2 regions of the Priestia sp. 3CA3 genome follow, and region 2 is predicted to be linked to the other one. Evidence: a T-box and tRNA genes for the amino acid it is inferred to sense, from the RefSeq annotation. Region 2 holds a T-box; the other holds one or more tRNA genes.
The links. The T-box of region 2 lies ahead of trpS (tryptophan--tRNA ligase). A T-box ahead of a tRNA ligase gene usually reads a tRNA of that ligase, here a tRNA-Trp.
Positions count from the first base shown of each region.

Region 1: it encodes a tRNA-Trp, which carries the amino acid that the T-box ahead of trpS (tryptophan--tRNA ligase) is inferred to sense. The anticodon was not compared.

Region 1 covers NZ_JBXENJ010000017.1:4,688-12,433, reverse strand. The annotation lists gene AC1VNJ_RS24865 (hypothetical protein) at 172-441, shown strand; gene AC1VNJ_RS24860 (phospholipase D-like domain-containing protein) at 808-2,202, shown strand; tRNA gene AC1VNJ_RS24855 (tRNA-Trp) at 2,442-2,515, shown strand; tRNA gene AC1VNJ_RS24850 (tRNA-Leu) at 2,542-2,623, shown strand; tRNA gene AC1VNJ_RS24845 (tRNA-Gly) at 2,644-2,715, shown strand; gene AC1VNJ_RS24840 (Na+/H+ antiporter NhaC family protein) at 2,931-4,331, shown strand; gene AC1VNJ_RS24835 (GerAB/ArcD/ProY family transporter) at 4,530-5,630, opposite strand; gene AC1VNJ_RS24830 (Ger(x)C family spore germination protein) at 5,651-6,874, opposite strand; gene AC1VNJ_RS24825 (spore germination protein) at 6,864-7,746, opposite strand, start outside.
Region 2 covers NZ_JBXENJ010000003.1:398,046-405,791, reverse strand. The annotation lists gene opp4B (oligopeptide ABC transporter permease) at 1-169, shown strand, start outside; gene opp4C (oligopeptide ABC transporter permease) at 181-1,095, shown strand; gene AC1VNJ_RS11390 (hypothetical protein) at 1,209-1,367, shown strand; gene AC1VNJ_RS11385 (YjbA family protein) at 1,396-2,145, shown strand; gene trpS (tryptophan--tRNA ligase) at 2,175-3,164, opposite strand; T-box leader at 3,241-3,445, opposite strand; gene AC1VNJ_RS11375 (peptide ABC transporter substrate-binding protein) at 4,113-5,759, shown strand; gene AC1VNJ_RS11370 (ABC transporter permease) at 5,857-6,792, shown strand; gene AC1VNJ_RS11365 (ABC transporter permease) at 6,795-7,721, shown strand; gene AC1VNJ_RS11360 (ABC transporter ATP-binding protein) at 7,736-7,746, shown strand, end outside.

The sequences.
Region 1 (7,746 bases), on a different contig from region 2:
ATGTAAAATATAGAAATTATTTCAAGGGATAAAAGATATCATTGGACGCTCTTAAATAATAAAGGAAGTTGTTATGCGGAATATTTACGCAGCTTCAACCTATTGAAACGTCGTATGAATAAGTGGAAAAATGCCACACTATAGAGTGAACAAATGGAAAGGAGCACTATGATGAAAAAATTCCCATATAACAAAGATAAACAACAATCGTTTCAAGCAGCACAGCAGGGGCATAAAGAAGCAGTAGATGCATATGAACAGGCAAATGAAGCTAAAAATGATGCATCCTATGGACATGAAGCGAAGCAAGCGATAGGTGAAGTGAACGAAGCCTCTCAGCAAATCGAGAATGCGCTTGAAAATGCTTCTGAAACACAGCGTCAGCGTTTAACTGAGTTTCAGCAAGACATAAAAGATATGGAAAACGACCTTAATCAATAAAAGAGCCGCTGTTTTACTTACACTTAGAGCAGGTTCACAATAGGGTATAAATTGCAAAAGCAGAAGATAATGAACTTCTGCTTTTTTTATTGGCAGAGTGAATGTAGGTTTCGTGTATATAATGGCTTCTAGCAGTTGTTTGGAGGGCAAGGCGAAGACTCCTATAGGGAAAACAGAATAGGTGAGACCCGGCAGGAGCGGAAGCGAAGGCTTGCACGGAAATCAACAGTAGTGTAACAAATAATCCATCATTCCATTCTTATTTTAAAAGGTATAGAAGTTAAAAAAGTAAGAATCCTAATAAAAACAGAACGATAAGAATGCAAAGGGATTGTGACAGGAAACATGCTAATAAATATACTAATAATGATTGTCGTATTGTACTTCATATATGTATTCGTAACTGCAGTGGTACTGTTTTATGTCCCTTTGCACAAGGGAAAAGACTTAAAAGTAATGAATACTGAGAATTTTTACGGAAAGAAAGAATCCACAGACCGTATTATGCTTTTGGAAAACGGTTATTTTTCAGGGCTTGTTCGGATGCAGATGATTCAAGAAGCGAGGCATACAATCGATATTGCGTACTTTTCCATCGGCAAAGGTCGTTCGTCGGATTTACTTATGGGTGCTTTATTCGAAGCTGCGGACCGAGGTATACGTATTCGAGTGCTGTTAGACGGGATCTCTCATGGGTTAAAAGGCAAGAGAAAAAATGTTCTTTATGCTCTAGCTTTCCACAATAATATTGAATTAAAGTACTATGAGCCCTTTACTATTCTTAAACCTTGGACATGGCATAACCGTCTTCACGATAAAATAATAGTAGTCGATGGCCAATTAGGTATTAGTGGAGGACGAAATATTGGAGATAAATACTTGGCCAGTCAACCGGATAAAAATTTTGTCTATGACCGTGATGTGCTGATTTATAATACAAAGCAAGAAAGTAATAGTGTCATTCTTTCAATGGAGAAGTATGTAGAGAAATTATGGAACCACCCGTATACGCGCAAAGCTTTTCCAAAGCTCAAGAAAACTAAACAATTTCGTGGCCTTTCAGGAAAGAAATTGTTAATAGATCAATACGAAGAGGCCAAAAAAGCAACCGAACCCTTTGTCCATCCCTATATTGTATGGAGAGAATCAACGATGCCTACAAGAAAGGTTTCTTTTATTACAAATCCTATTCAACGAATGAATAAAAGCCCTTTTATATGGAAAACGTTTATTAAGCTTTCCGAGCAAGCTGAAAAATCCATTGTCGTTCAAAGTCCTTATATTGTACCAACAAAAGAGATGGAACAGTATATAGATAAGTCAGTAAAATCTAAAGTGCAAAGAATTATTTTAACGAATTCTATTACGTCCACTCCGAATGCTATGGCTTTTTCTGCATACTTAGGAGTAAAAAATCGGGTCATAAAAGCGGCTTCAAAGCTTTATGAATATCAACAGCCTTATTCCATTCACGGGAAATCCGTTGTTTACGACCAGCGTTTGAGCGCAGTTGGTTCTTTTAACTTAGATTCACGTTCTGTATTTTTAAATACTGAATCTATGGTTATGATAGATAGTGAAGAATTTGCAGCAGAGCTAACAGGGGCTATTGAAACTAAAATTTCTCACAGTACGCTTGTGGGAAATGAGGGGGAACCTGTGGATTTTAATACGGATTCTCAAAAAAACGTGCCTCCTGTAAAATCTGCACTCCTCCATATTCTTTCAGTCTTCACGCGATTTTGGAGACATTTTGTATAGTTCTGCACTTTTCCTAAAAAAGTGCTTTTGCAGAAAGCTTATAAAAATAAATGGTAGAGGATAAAAGGTGCTGCAACTGGTGGTGGGAAGTGTGAAAAGCTGTGATATGCCTCACAGTTTTTTTGAAGTCGCCAGTACTAGTCATGATTCATAAAAAGACCTATTGACGAAATTCCATATATGTTTTATTATAATATAGCGTCGTCAATAAACGAGGTTCTTTTGAAGAAATCATTTCTAGGGGCATAGTTTAAAGGTAGAACTACGGTCTCCAAAACCGTCAGTGTGGGTTCGATTCCTACTGCCCCTGCCATTTTGGAGTTATTTTTCAATTCACACGCGGGTGTGGCGGAATTGGCAGACGCGCTAGACTTAGGATCTAGTGTCTTATGACGTGGGGGTTCAAGTCCCTTCACCCGCATCTTTACTTATATATATTGCGCGGAAGTAGTTCAGTGGTAGAACACCACCTTGCCAAGGTGGGGGTCGCGAGTTCGAACCTCGTCTTCCGCTTCTTTTCAAAAGCAGTTTGCATGTGCAAACTGCTTTTTTTGTTGTAGAAATAAAGATTTTTACTATGCTGTTTTTAATTAGAAATAGTTTATTCAATCAGTGCTGCTTATACGTATTGTTTTCGTGAATATACACATATTATTGGGGTTACATTAAAAGCTAATGAACGATACGTGAAGACGTCTAATATGGTTTTTAAGATAGGGGAGAGTCCTATGGAATCTAGTTGGTTTTCAATTATACCGTTTTTAATTGTTATTCCAATAGCTATTTTCACCAAACAAGTGCTGCCAGGGTTGTTTTTAGGCTTATTAGTAGGCGCTTATTTGATTGATCATTCGATTGTCGGAGGTGTTGAAAAGTTACTTCACTACGTTGTACAAGCTCTTAGAAATAAAAGTAATATAGAAATCGTTGTCTTTTTATACGCGTTTTCAGGGCTTATCGGAATGATTAAGATGGCTGGAGGAGTTAAAGGTTTTGTGGAAACAGCTGCAGAAAGAATTGATACAAGAAAAAAAGCTCTTATTTTAACCTATGTTTCAACCATTGGAACATTCAGTGCTCCCACCTTTCGTTTTGTGACGATCGCGCCCATTATGAGAGCGCTGCTGAAAAAAGTGAAAATGACGACAGCAGAGCTAGGGTTTGTTATTGAAACAACTGCTACTCCTGTTATCGTCTTAATTCCCGTGGCAACGGCATTTGTAGGATATATGGTCTCAATCATTCAAATGGCAATTGATCATCAAGGCATAAAACAAGACGCTTATTCTTTGTTTATTCAAAGCATTCCTTATAATTTCTTTTCGATTGTGATTATTTTAGTAGGGATTTATTTCAGCTTTTTTCATCATTCAACGTCTACGGCTCCTATGAAGCTCGAGGAAGAAGACGAAAAAGATTGGCATGATTGTCATCCTTGCGTCTCGAAGGATTTGCCTTCTAAGCCTTGGAATTTGTTAGTACCTTTACTTGTTGTGATTTCACTTACCTTACTTTTAACATGGTGGAGTGGACATCGTAAGAGTCACAGCTTTTTTGAAGCATTTATTAAAGCAGACGTGTTAGAAGCGATGGTAGTAGCTTTAATTATGACTACGTTAATTACCCTCATTTTTTTCTTGTTTCAGCGCTTTACATTACAGAATTTGCTTAATGGTTTTATCACAGGAGGCAATGACTTGATGTCCGTTATTTTGTTGTTATCGGTAGTATGGGGATTATCCGCTGTTACAGAAGACTTAGGTTTTTCAAATTTCGTGACGGCACATTCTAAGTGGATTCCTCAAATGTTTGTCACTCCGTTCATGTTTATCTTTGGAGCCGCTATTTCTTACTTTATCGGATCTGCTTGGGGAACGTGGGGGATTTTAATGCCGCTTGGCGTATCGCTTGCAAGTTCTGCAGATCTTTCTTTGCCGTTAATTATCGGTGCGGTGTTTGCGAGCGGTTCCTTTGGAGCGTTTTCTTCACCTTTAAGCGATGATACGAATACCATCGCCAAAATATTAGATTTATCTGTTATTGAATATGCCAAATATAAATTAAAGCCAGCTTTAATTGCAGCGGGAATAACAGTTGCTTTCTATCTTGTTGTATCTTTCTTATTTTGAATGAGAAAAATAGCCGTCTAGTATCAATTTTTCATTTTTTTAAATTTAAAGTATGCATACAGTCCTAATGACAGGCACACTAGCATGATACAAGTAAGCGGAAATAAGATGGTATTAACAAAATGATCATAAAACCATATATACACGCACATCACCTCAATAATTTTAACGCCATTTTTTCTATTTAGTAGAGATACACTATCTGTGCTGCTTCTTCCTATTCTTCAAAAAGGCGATAATCAGAAGCAGTAGGGGTAAGATAGAAAATAGCGGCATATGCAAAAGAAATCTCGCTACGTGCAGTCCTTCATAAAGGTGTTCTTGAAAATTACTAGCGATTGTAATCGACAAAAACAGCACAATGATGCCTAAAGGATACGCTAGACGTGAAGGAGATTTAATTTTAAATAAAGTAGCTGTACCTATTATAGAAGCATAAAACAAGATGCTAACTTTGAAATAAATCCCAATCACCATAGCGAACATAAAAAATACATCTAGACGCTCTAAAAAATCAGCTACTTGGATCGTTTGGACAGTACTAAGAAGAGGGAACTGTGATCTTGTCGTCAGATCAACTCCAAGCACGCTAATGTTAATAATCATCGTAATAATTAGATTAATTCCGCTTAATCCCGTTGCACATAGCATGGTCACACTTGCTTTTTTTGGGTTGCTTAAGTAAGGAAGAAGCATAGTAAATACAATAGCTTCTGTGAAAGGAAAATATAGCGTTTCGGTCAAAGCAACTTTGGCAACAGGAAGTATTCCTTCTTTTAATACCGGCTGCAAGTTCTTAAAATCAACTAATCCTGAGCTAATAATTAAGATGAAGCCTGCAATAGCTAGAAAATACATAAAAATAAACAGAAGCTCTCCCGACCGGGCTATCGCTTCAATTCCTTTTCGGGTTATATAGATAATGACCAGCATCAATAAGGCATTGGCAATAAATAAAGGCGTATCCGGATAAGCAAAAGTAAGAAGCATTTCTCCGAAATCTCTTAGAACTCGTGATGCATCGTATAAAAAATAGACAATATATACGAATGCAAGAAGTGTTCCCAGTGCCTTACCTAAAATTTTCTGCATGTATTCTGTAGGGAGGAGGTCCGGATAGTAGGAATAGAGCTTATGATAGACTAAGAAGAAAAAAAAGCTGCACAGCATTCCAATTAAAATAGCTAGCCATGCATCTTGCTTCGCTCTCATTGCAAGAGGAACTAATAAAGCGCTCCCCAGTTCGAATAATACCATGAGAATGAATAATTGAGTGGCGCTGATTCTTGCTTTTTCCATATAGCCAGAACCTCCTTACCTCATTGTTGTTTTTCTTTTACGCTAGAGAGAAACGATTTATTGCGCAGACCCGTTCGGCGAATGTAAGCTTCTACTGTAACGTCTACATCTAATTTTGGGAAATAAACGTCATCCCATTCTGATTTGAATTTTTCCCACTGATTGGGGCGCGTGCGTTCCAGTGCTTCTCCAAACCCAAAGATGTCAACTTTGTCTGTCTGAGCTTGTTTAATAGCTGTTTGTAATTCTTTTTTTATTTCTTTACCTGCAGCTTTTTCCATTTTTTTGATTACAGCAGGTTGACGTGTATCAACAGGGACCTCCACTTCTCCAAGATCGCCTTCTACGCGAGTGTGAACGGACACGTAAGGTTTTCCTTTTACCATTTTTACAGATACATCCGTTTTTTGACGAACTGTTTGATAGGCAAGCGCTTCTTTTTTTCCTTTCCAGTCTACATTAATATCGGTTCCTTGTATTTTATCAAGAATCCAAACGCTGCCTCTGGCTGGACTATTGTACAACCAGTCGATTAACTTTCCATTTTTAAAAACAGCAATGCCAGAAGCACGAAGGGTAGCTTCTGGTGCGCTTTGCTGGAGGTTATCTAATTTTTCTGCTTGTTGAGGATTTCCAACTAAACGAAAACCCGAGACCAATGCTTCTCCTCCGGGTGATTCGAGAGATCTCATCACTTCTTGAAAGGAAACCTTTAGATTTTCTCCCCATTTTCTTTGAGTGAACTCCAGCGTTTTCATAATTTTGTTTGCTGGAATTTTATCGACAGGCGTTAGTGCTTTTACCAAATCAGCAGCACTTGACTGGTTTGCGATTACTAAGGAAGTCGTAATTCTAAACTCAGGATCGCGATCAATAGAATCAATAAGAATGTTAATTCCTTCTTCACGCGCTAGCTTTTCTCCGATCACGACTAAGTTGGTATGGGCATAATAAAGTCTTCGGGAAATTCTAGCCGAAGCGCGTCTGCTTGCTTCAACTAAATTATCACCGGAAGCAGAATAGATCGTAACAGGCGGACTTTGGGTACCGCCGCCCCCTTGTAACCCAGCTACGTTTCCCGGGTTAATAATTTGAAAGGTAAGCTCATACCGCCCGTCTTTCGTTTTATCAATGCCCATTGCTGATACAAATGCAAGATCCGTTAACTCTTTTTTACTCCAGCAGCTAGTAAGCAATACCATCATTATGGTCATTAGCAGTAAAAATAAACTTTTACGTTTCATTTTGATCACCTTTTTCAAGTTCCTGGTTAATCATACCTCTTGAAGAAGGAGGCTCAGGCTTTTGATGTTTGCTTTGACGAACTTTGTTATCACTAATTAATTTAGGTCTTCTTCTCATCGTCCACCAAGGTAACCGCAGCAATGTATCTTCATTGCTTGCAGGAATAAAGGGTGCCAATGGGGTCATGTAAGGAACACCAAATGAACGTAAGCTGCACAGATGTCCAACCCCCATTAAAAGAATAAGGATAATGCCATAGAAACCGAATGTAGCCGCTCCTAGTATAAATAAAAAACGAATTAAACGCGCTGAAATAGCCATATCGAAAGACGGTGTGGCAAAGCTAGCAATGGCTGTAATGGATACGATAATAACCATAGCTGGTGAAACGATTCCCGCTTGAACTGCTGCTTGCCCAATAACAAGAGCTCCAACGATCGATACAGCTGAGCCGATAGCTTTTGGTAAACGAATCCCTGCTTCACGCAAAATTTCAAAGGTGACTTCCATAAAAAAAGCTTCCACGAACGCGGGAAATGGAACAGATTCTCGCTGTGCTGCAAGAGCTACAATAAGCGTTGTAGGTACCATCTCTTGATGAAATGTTGTAACCGCTACATACGTAGCAGGCGCGATAAGTGAAATCATAAACATAAACACCCGCAAAAGACGAATGGACGTGGCAATATCAAAGCGTGCGTAGTAATCTTCAGCCGATTGGAAAAATTGAATGAACAACGCTGGAGCAATAAGGACAAAAGGAGTTCCGTCCACAAAAATAGCAATTCTTCCTTCCAAAAGGTTACCTGCCACCACGTCGGGTCTTTCTGTGTTATAAATAGTGGGAAAAGGAGTGATTGTTTGATCTTCA
Region 2 (7,746 bases):
GATTTTTACATACCCAGGTATTGGCATGTTATTTGTAGAATCTGTGTCTACTAGGGATTATTCTGTGATGATGTCACTAACGATGCTATTTTCAGTACTTACACTACTTGGAAATTTACTTGCAGATGTGTTATACGGCGTAGCAGATCCGCGTATTCGTTTGGATTAGGAGGAGAAAGAATGGAAATTGTAACGAAAAAAGATGTACAGCCAGAAGTGAATATGAAAGCTCCTAAAAATCTTTCTCCATGGGCGATTGCGCGAAAGAAGTTTGTAAAAAATAAACTAGCTATGATCAGTTTAGCTTTCATGGTTGTGATTACGCTTCTTGCCATTTTTGCACCGCTGTTTACAAAAGCAGATATTACACGTATCGACTATATGGCGATGAATGCAGCGCCTTCAAGTGAGCATTGGTTTGGAACGGATACAAATGGGCGAGACGTATTTGCGCGTACGCTTTATGGAGGAAGAACTTCGTTACTGATTGGAATTGCTTGTACAACACTTGTTATTTTAATCGGTACTCTTATTGGTTCAGTTGCCGGTTATTACGGAGGAAAAGTGGATCAATTCTTAATGCGTTTTACAGACTTTGTCTTAAACTTCCCTCTCATTGTTTTCGTTGTGGTGTTAAATACAATCCTAATTGGAAAAATCTCAGGGGTTTGGACGTTAATTCTAGTTGTTAGTTTTTTAAGCTGGGGAAGTACGGCACGGCTAGTCCGAAGTAAAGTCTTGGCTGAAAAAGAAAATGAATATGTACTTTCAGCTGTCTCCATTGGGTGCAGCCCGTTTAAAATCATCTTCAAACATTTGCTGCCAAATGTGTTTTCAACGATTGTGGTTCAAGCCAGTTTGCAGATGGCCATCCTTATCGTGTTTGAGTCAGCGATTAGCTTTATCGGTTTTGGCGTGCCGGCTGATACGCCGAGCTGGGGGAATATGCTGACAGAAGCAAGGGAATCAGATGTGCTGCAGAATAAGCCTTGGATGTGGGTTCCGCCAGGTTTAGCTATTACATTTACGATCCTGGCTATCAACTTCATTGGTGAAGGATTAAAAGATGCTTTAAATCCAAAATCTCTTCGTTAAAAATCTATCACAAAAGTGTGATAGATTTTTTTTAGGTTTGTCAGACCTCCTGACAAACCTATTACTATAGAAGAAACTCGGATTTTTTCTGCTTATAGGGGTGGATATAGTTCATGAAGCCTTTAGCAATCATTAGCACTGGCGTTATGTCTGAGCTTCGAAATAAGTGCATTTGCATAATAGCCAAAAACGAAGGTATTTTACAATTAATTTTTAGAAAAATAACATCATTTGGAATAAAAATTCCTTTCTCTGCCTATACTGATGGATAACAAACAGATAGTAAGTGAGGGGTAAATTATGCTATATCTTCATGATGTATGGGTTAATTGGTTTGAAGGCGAAGAAAACGGTTATAATGTGTGTCATTTCCATGAGTGGAGAAAAGACGATTGTGTAGAACTGCTCGATCAAGCACCGTTATTAAAAGTAAATCCGCTTTTATTTCATTACATTGAAAATGATCTTTCCGAGCTACCTCAACAACTACTACAAGATGTCTATCAGAAAGCATACATTCGGAAAAATCATGAGCGCACGCAGGTTGAATATTGTTTTATTGTTACAGATGGAACGAATATTTTAGCAATTGATACGATGGGCTATCATATCCCAATTCGAAAAAGCCGCTTAATTCCAAGACAAGAACAGTTAGTTTATGAGATGATTGCGGATCAAGAAGAGCTAGAATATAAGTTCAGTGAAGACGAGCTAACTAAAAAAGAGCATCATATTCTTTCGCCGTCTCCTGAAACGATGAGAGGGCTAACACGTAAAGAACGTCAGCTAAAACAGCTGTTATTTATGGCACTTGATCAGCTACATACAACAAAAAATACAGCTCAAATCCGCTACTGGTACACAGAGTGGAATCCAACGAAATACGAAGACATTCAAGAGATGCCGTTTCAAGACGTATGGAATCAGCTATACGATGAAACGAAGTCAGGGTGGTCACCGAAACATAAATTATTATGCGAGCGCTTAGTAAAAGGACAACCTTTCTTTGAAAAACTTTGGGAAATTGAACAAGAGCCAAAAGTGAATTAAAAAAACGACTGCATAGCAGTCGTTTTTTTTTAACGTTTACGGCCAATTCCCATTGCGTTTCGCATTTTGCGAAGCATTTTATTAGCCGTTGCATTTGCTTTATCGGCACCTTGATCTAAAATATCATCTAACTCGCTAGAATCAACTAATTCATAATATCTTTCTTGAATTGGAGCAAGTGCTTCAGCTACTACTTTAGCTGTGTCAGCTTTAAAGTCACCATAACCTTTGCCTTCGTACATTGCTTCAATGTCTTCGATTGATTTATTTGCTAGGATTGAATAAATGCTTAATAAGTTTGAAATACCTGGCTTATTTTCTTTATCGTAGCGAACAATACCTTCTGAATCCGTTACGGCACTTTTGATTTTCTTTTCAATCGTTTTAGCGTCATCCAAGAGCGTAATAAAAGCTTTTTGGTTTGGATCGGACTTGCTCATTTTTTTCGTAGGATCTTGAAGAGACATGACGCGTGCGCCCACTTTTGGAATACGTACTTCAGGAATAGTGAAGATATCATTGTATTTTTTGTTAAAGCGCTCAGCTAAGTCACGCGTTAATTCTAAATGCTGCTTTTGATCTTCACCAACTGGAACCAAATCGGTGTTGTATAAAAGAATATCAGCTGCCATTAGTGGAGGATAAGTTAATAATCCTGCTGATACTGCTTCTTTTCCAGCGGACTTATCTTTAAACTGAGTCATACGCTCAAGTTCACCGATATACGCTACGCACTGTAACATCCATCCTGCTTCCGTGTGGGCGGGCACTTCTGATTGAATAAATAAAGTTGATTTTGCTGGATCAATTCCTACTGCTACATACAGAGCAGCAAGGCTGCGAATGTTTTTACGAAGTGCTAAACGGTCTTGAGGCGCTGTAATTGCATGCTGATCTACAATACAAAAATGACAGTTATAGTCATGTTGAAGTTCAACAAATTGCTTCATCGCTCCAATGTAGTTACCTAAAGTGATTGTACCGCTTGGTTGAATACCTGAAAAAATTGTTTTCATCAAATCTTCCTTTCATCTGCACATATATGATGCTAGTTTACGTATACAACATAAAAAGGCCCATCCGCTCCTAGCATAAGCTAGGGGCGAATGGACCGCGTTGCCACCCTAATTAGCACACATTATTGTGAACTATCTTTATTCATGTAACGTTGAGATCAACGTTCAAGCTTTGCACTTGAAAGCTCCAAAGTCCATTCTGCAGGTTTCAATGTTTGTTCTCACCAGCCACAAACTCTCTAAAAATGAAAATTCTGCATACTACTCTTTTTCACAGCTTTAATTATATAGTTATTCGTTATTATAACGCGAAAAAGCAGGAATTTAAACATCTTATCGCTAAAAAGTTTTATAAGACAATTTACTGGAATTTTTCTTCGGCAAAAAAAGACAAGAACCTTTTAATTAAAGCATTTCTTGATGAAAATTTGGTGGAGGATTTGGTAAAAATCTTTTATTTAGTATTTCTAATGCCTTTGTAATACTATTGTAATACCTATACTACAAAAAAGATTTTAGACGTCTGACAAGTAGGCACAATCCTTATAAGATAAGGTTTTTTCCCTCATGACAAAAAAATACCATTAAATAATAGTATTGCAATAAATTTTTAAAATATTTATAATAGGCGTAACAAACATATTTTTTACAAAGGTATTACAATTTCTTAATTTTTTCAGAAAAAACAAAATAGCCAATGTTTTGTTTCAATTAGCGAATTTTGTAATGAATGAGTCTTCTACATATTAAGCGCATACATTGGATTTACAGCATGTAAACAATTGATGACAGTTTCATAGGGTAGAAGAATAATTTTGCAGTGAGGTCTTTAGCACTCTACTACGTGAAAAAATAACTGATTATTTTGTATTGAAAGAGGATTAAGAAATTAGTGCATATCAAAAAAATATGGTTGCCACACAAACAAAATTTAATAGGGGGTAACACGCAATGAAGAAAAGGTTGTCAATTCTTTTCAGTTTGCTGCTTGTAATGAGCTTGTTTTTAGCTGCATGTGGATTTAACAAAGAATCTGGTGGCAGTGAAAATGCTAGCAGTGATGGCGGCGACAAGAAAAAAGAGCAAGAGCTTCGCGTAAACATTAAAACTGAGCCTTTCTCACTGAACCCAGGCTTAGCTAATGATTCAACGTCATCAAACGTATTATTACAAACATTTGAAGGTTTAACTCGTATTGGTAAAGATGGAAAACCTGAAAATGCCATGGCGAAAGATGTAAAGGTCAGCGATGATCAAACTAAATATACGTTTACGATTCGCGACGATGCAAAATGGTCAAATGGTGACCCTGTAACAGCAAAAGATTTCGAATATGCATGGAAATGGGCGTTAGATCCTAAAAACGAATCTCAATATGCATATCAATTATACTATGTTAAAAATGCACAGGCTGCTAATGAAGGAAAAGGTTCATTAGATGATGTTGCCGTTAAAGCAACAGATGATAAAACGCTTGAGGTAACATTAGAAAACCCAACGCCATATTTCTTAGAATTAACAGCTTTCTATACGTACTTCCCAGTGAATACGAAAATTGCTGAATCAAATGAAAAATGGTACACAAATGCAGGCGAAAACTATACGTCAAACGGTCCTTTCAAGCTTAAAACTTGGAAACATAACGACAAAATTGAGTTAGTTCCTAATGAAAACTATTGGGATAAAGATGCTGTAAAACTTAAAAAAGTTGAAATGTACATGATCAATGATAACAACACTGAACTTTCAATGTTCAAAAACGGTGAATTAGACTGGGCGGGTATGCCTACCGGTCAATTACCAGCTGATGCACTTCCTGAATTAAAGAAAGACGGTTCATTAAACATTCAAGAGATTGCAGGTACTTACTGGTACAAGTTTAATACAGAACAAAAACCTTTAGACAATGTGAACATTCGTAAAGCATTAGCTTATGCAATTGATCGTAAAGGTATTACAGAACAAATTACAAAAGACGGTTCAGTTCCAGCGATGGCGGCTGTACCACCAACAATGTTTGAAGATAACAAAAAAGGCTACTTCAAAGACAATGATGTGAAAAAAGCAAAAGAATATTTAGAAAAAGGCTTGAAAGAAATGGGCCTTAAAGATGCTTCAGAACTACCAGCAATTAAGGTTTCATACAACACGGATGAAAAACATGCAAAAATTGCACAAGCTGTTCAAGATATGTGGAAGAAAAACCTTGGTATTAAAGTACAGTTAGACAACTCTGAGTGGGCTGTTTACATTGAAAAGTTACACCAAGGAGATTATCAAGTTGGGCGTATGGGCTGGTTAGGAGACTTTAACGATCCAATCAACTTCCTAGAGTTATTCCGTGACAAAAAAGGCGGAAACAATGATACAAACTGGGAAAATCCAGAATATAAAAAGTTATTAATTGACTCTCAAAAAGAAACAGATCCTAAAAAACGTCAGGCAATGTTGAAAAAAGCAGAAGGTATCTTCATGGATGAAATGCCAGTGGCACCAATCTACTTCTACACAAATGCTTGGGTACAAGACAAGCAGCTGAAAGATGTTGTGATGTCTGGTCTTGGAGACATTCAGATTAAGTGGGCTCATTTTGAGTAAGTAACATCAATTATGACAAAGGGTATATGGGGCCTGGTGCTCCATATACTTTTCTTTCTTGTGCGCGAATTTTGTAAAAATATGGAGGTGTGTCAGGGTGTTCAAATATATAGGAAAACGACTTATTTATATGTTTCTATCATTATGGCTGATCGTAACAGCGACCTTTTTCTTAATGCGTGCTGTTCCAGGAGGTCCATTCACATCAGAAAAGCAGCTTCCCCCTGAAATTCAAAAAAATCTAAATCAGTATTACGGTTTAGATCAGCCTTGGTACCATCAGTACTTTGATTACTTAACATCAATTTTAAAGTGGGATTTTGGTCCATCTTTCAAATATAAAGGCCAAACGGTAAATGATTTGATTAACGGCGGATTCCCTGTTTCATTCATGCTAGGGATGGAAGCTATTTTAATAGCGATTGCTATTGGCGTAGTACTAGGTGTTATTGCTGCTTTAAAACATAATAAATGGCAAGATTACACGGCGATGGTTATTGCAGTTCTAGGAATCTCAGTTCCAAGTTTTATCATGGCAGCGGTATTACAATACGTTCTGGCTATGAAACTACAAATTTTTCCGGTTGCACGCTGGGAATCTTGGGCACACACGGTGTTACCAGCTCTCGCGCTTGCTTCAACCCCTATGGCGTTTATCGCACGATTAACTCGGTCGAGTATGCTTGAAGTATTAAGCAATGATTATATTCGTACAGCGAAAGCAAAAGGTTTAAGCAGAGGCGTTATTACAGTTAAGCACGCCATGCGAAATGCGATGCTTCCAGTCGTATCCTATATGGGACCTTTAGTAGCAGGGATTTTAACGGGTAGCTTTGTTATTGAAAAAATATTTGGTATCCCTGGATTAGGTTCACACTTTGTACTCAGTATCTCAAACCGAGATTATACAACGATTATGGGCGTAACGGTGTTCTACAGTATTTTACTACTTGTATGTATCCTGCTTGTAGATATTGCATACGGCTTTATTGATCCTCGAATTAAACTTACAGGTGCTAAGAAAGGAGAGTAACTATGCAGCAACTTCCGAAAATTCCTAAAGAAATGTTTGAAACAGCAGGGATTGACCATGCTCAAGCAGAAAAGATTGAAAAACCGAGTCTTTCGTTCTGGCAAGATGTTTTTATTCGTTTTCGCAAAAATAAGCTTGCTATGTTTGGTGTAGTACTAATGGTTCTCCTTGTTTTTATGGCGATATTTGGTCCATTGATGGTGAAATACGATTATGCAACCAATGATTTATTGAATGCCAATCAGGCACCATCTTCTGAGCACTGGTTTGGTACAGATGAATTAGGGCGCGATGTGTTTGCTCGTACGTGGGAAGGCGCTCGTATTTCATTATTTATCGGGTTAGCAGCAGCTTTAATTGATTTATTCATCGGCGTAGTTTGGGGAAGCATCTCTGGATACCGCGGCGGCCGTACGGATGAAACAATGATGCGTGTTGCGGATATCTTATATGGTGTTCCTTACCTTTTACTGGTTATTATTTTAATGGTTATGCTTGGCCAAGGGTTAGGCACGATGATCTTGGCGATGACCATTACCGGCTGGATTAACATGGCCCGTATTGTACGTGGACAAGTATTGCAGTTGAAAAACCAAGAGTACGTAATGGCTTCACAAACATTAGGAGCAACAACAAAGCGTATTTTATTTAAACATCTTATTCCGAATGCAACAGGTCCAATTTTAGTAACAATGACACTAACGATTCCTTCAGCAATCTTTACAGAAGCATTTTTAAGCTACTTGGGACTAGGCGTTCCGGCACCGCTTGCAAGCTGGGGAACAATGGCTTCAGAAGGCTTACCTGCTTTGGAATACTATCCTTGGCGCTTATTTTTCCCAGGTTTGTTTATCTGTTTAACAATCTTAGCGTTCAACGTAATTGGTGATGGATTACGAGATGCGTTAGATCCAAAACTACGTAAGTAAGGAAGTGAACTCATATGTCACGTTT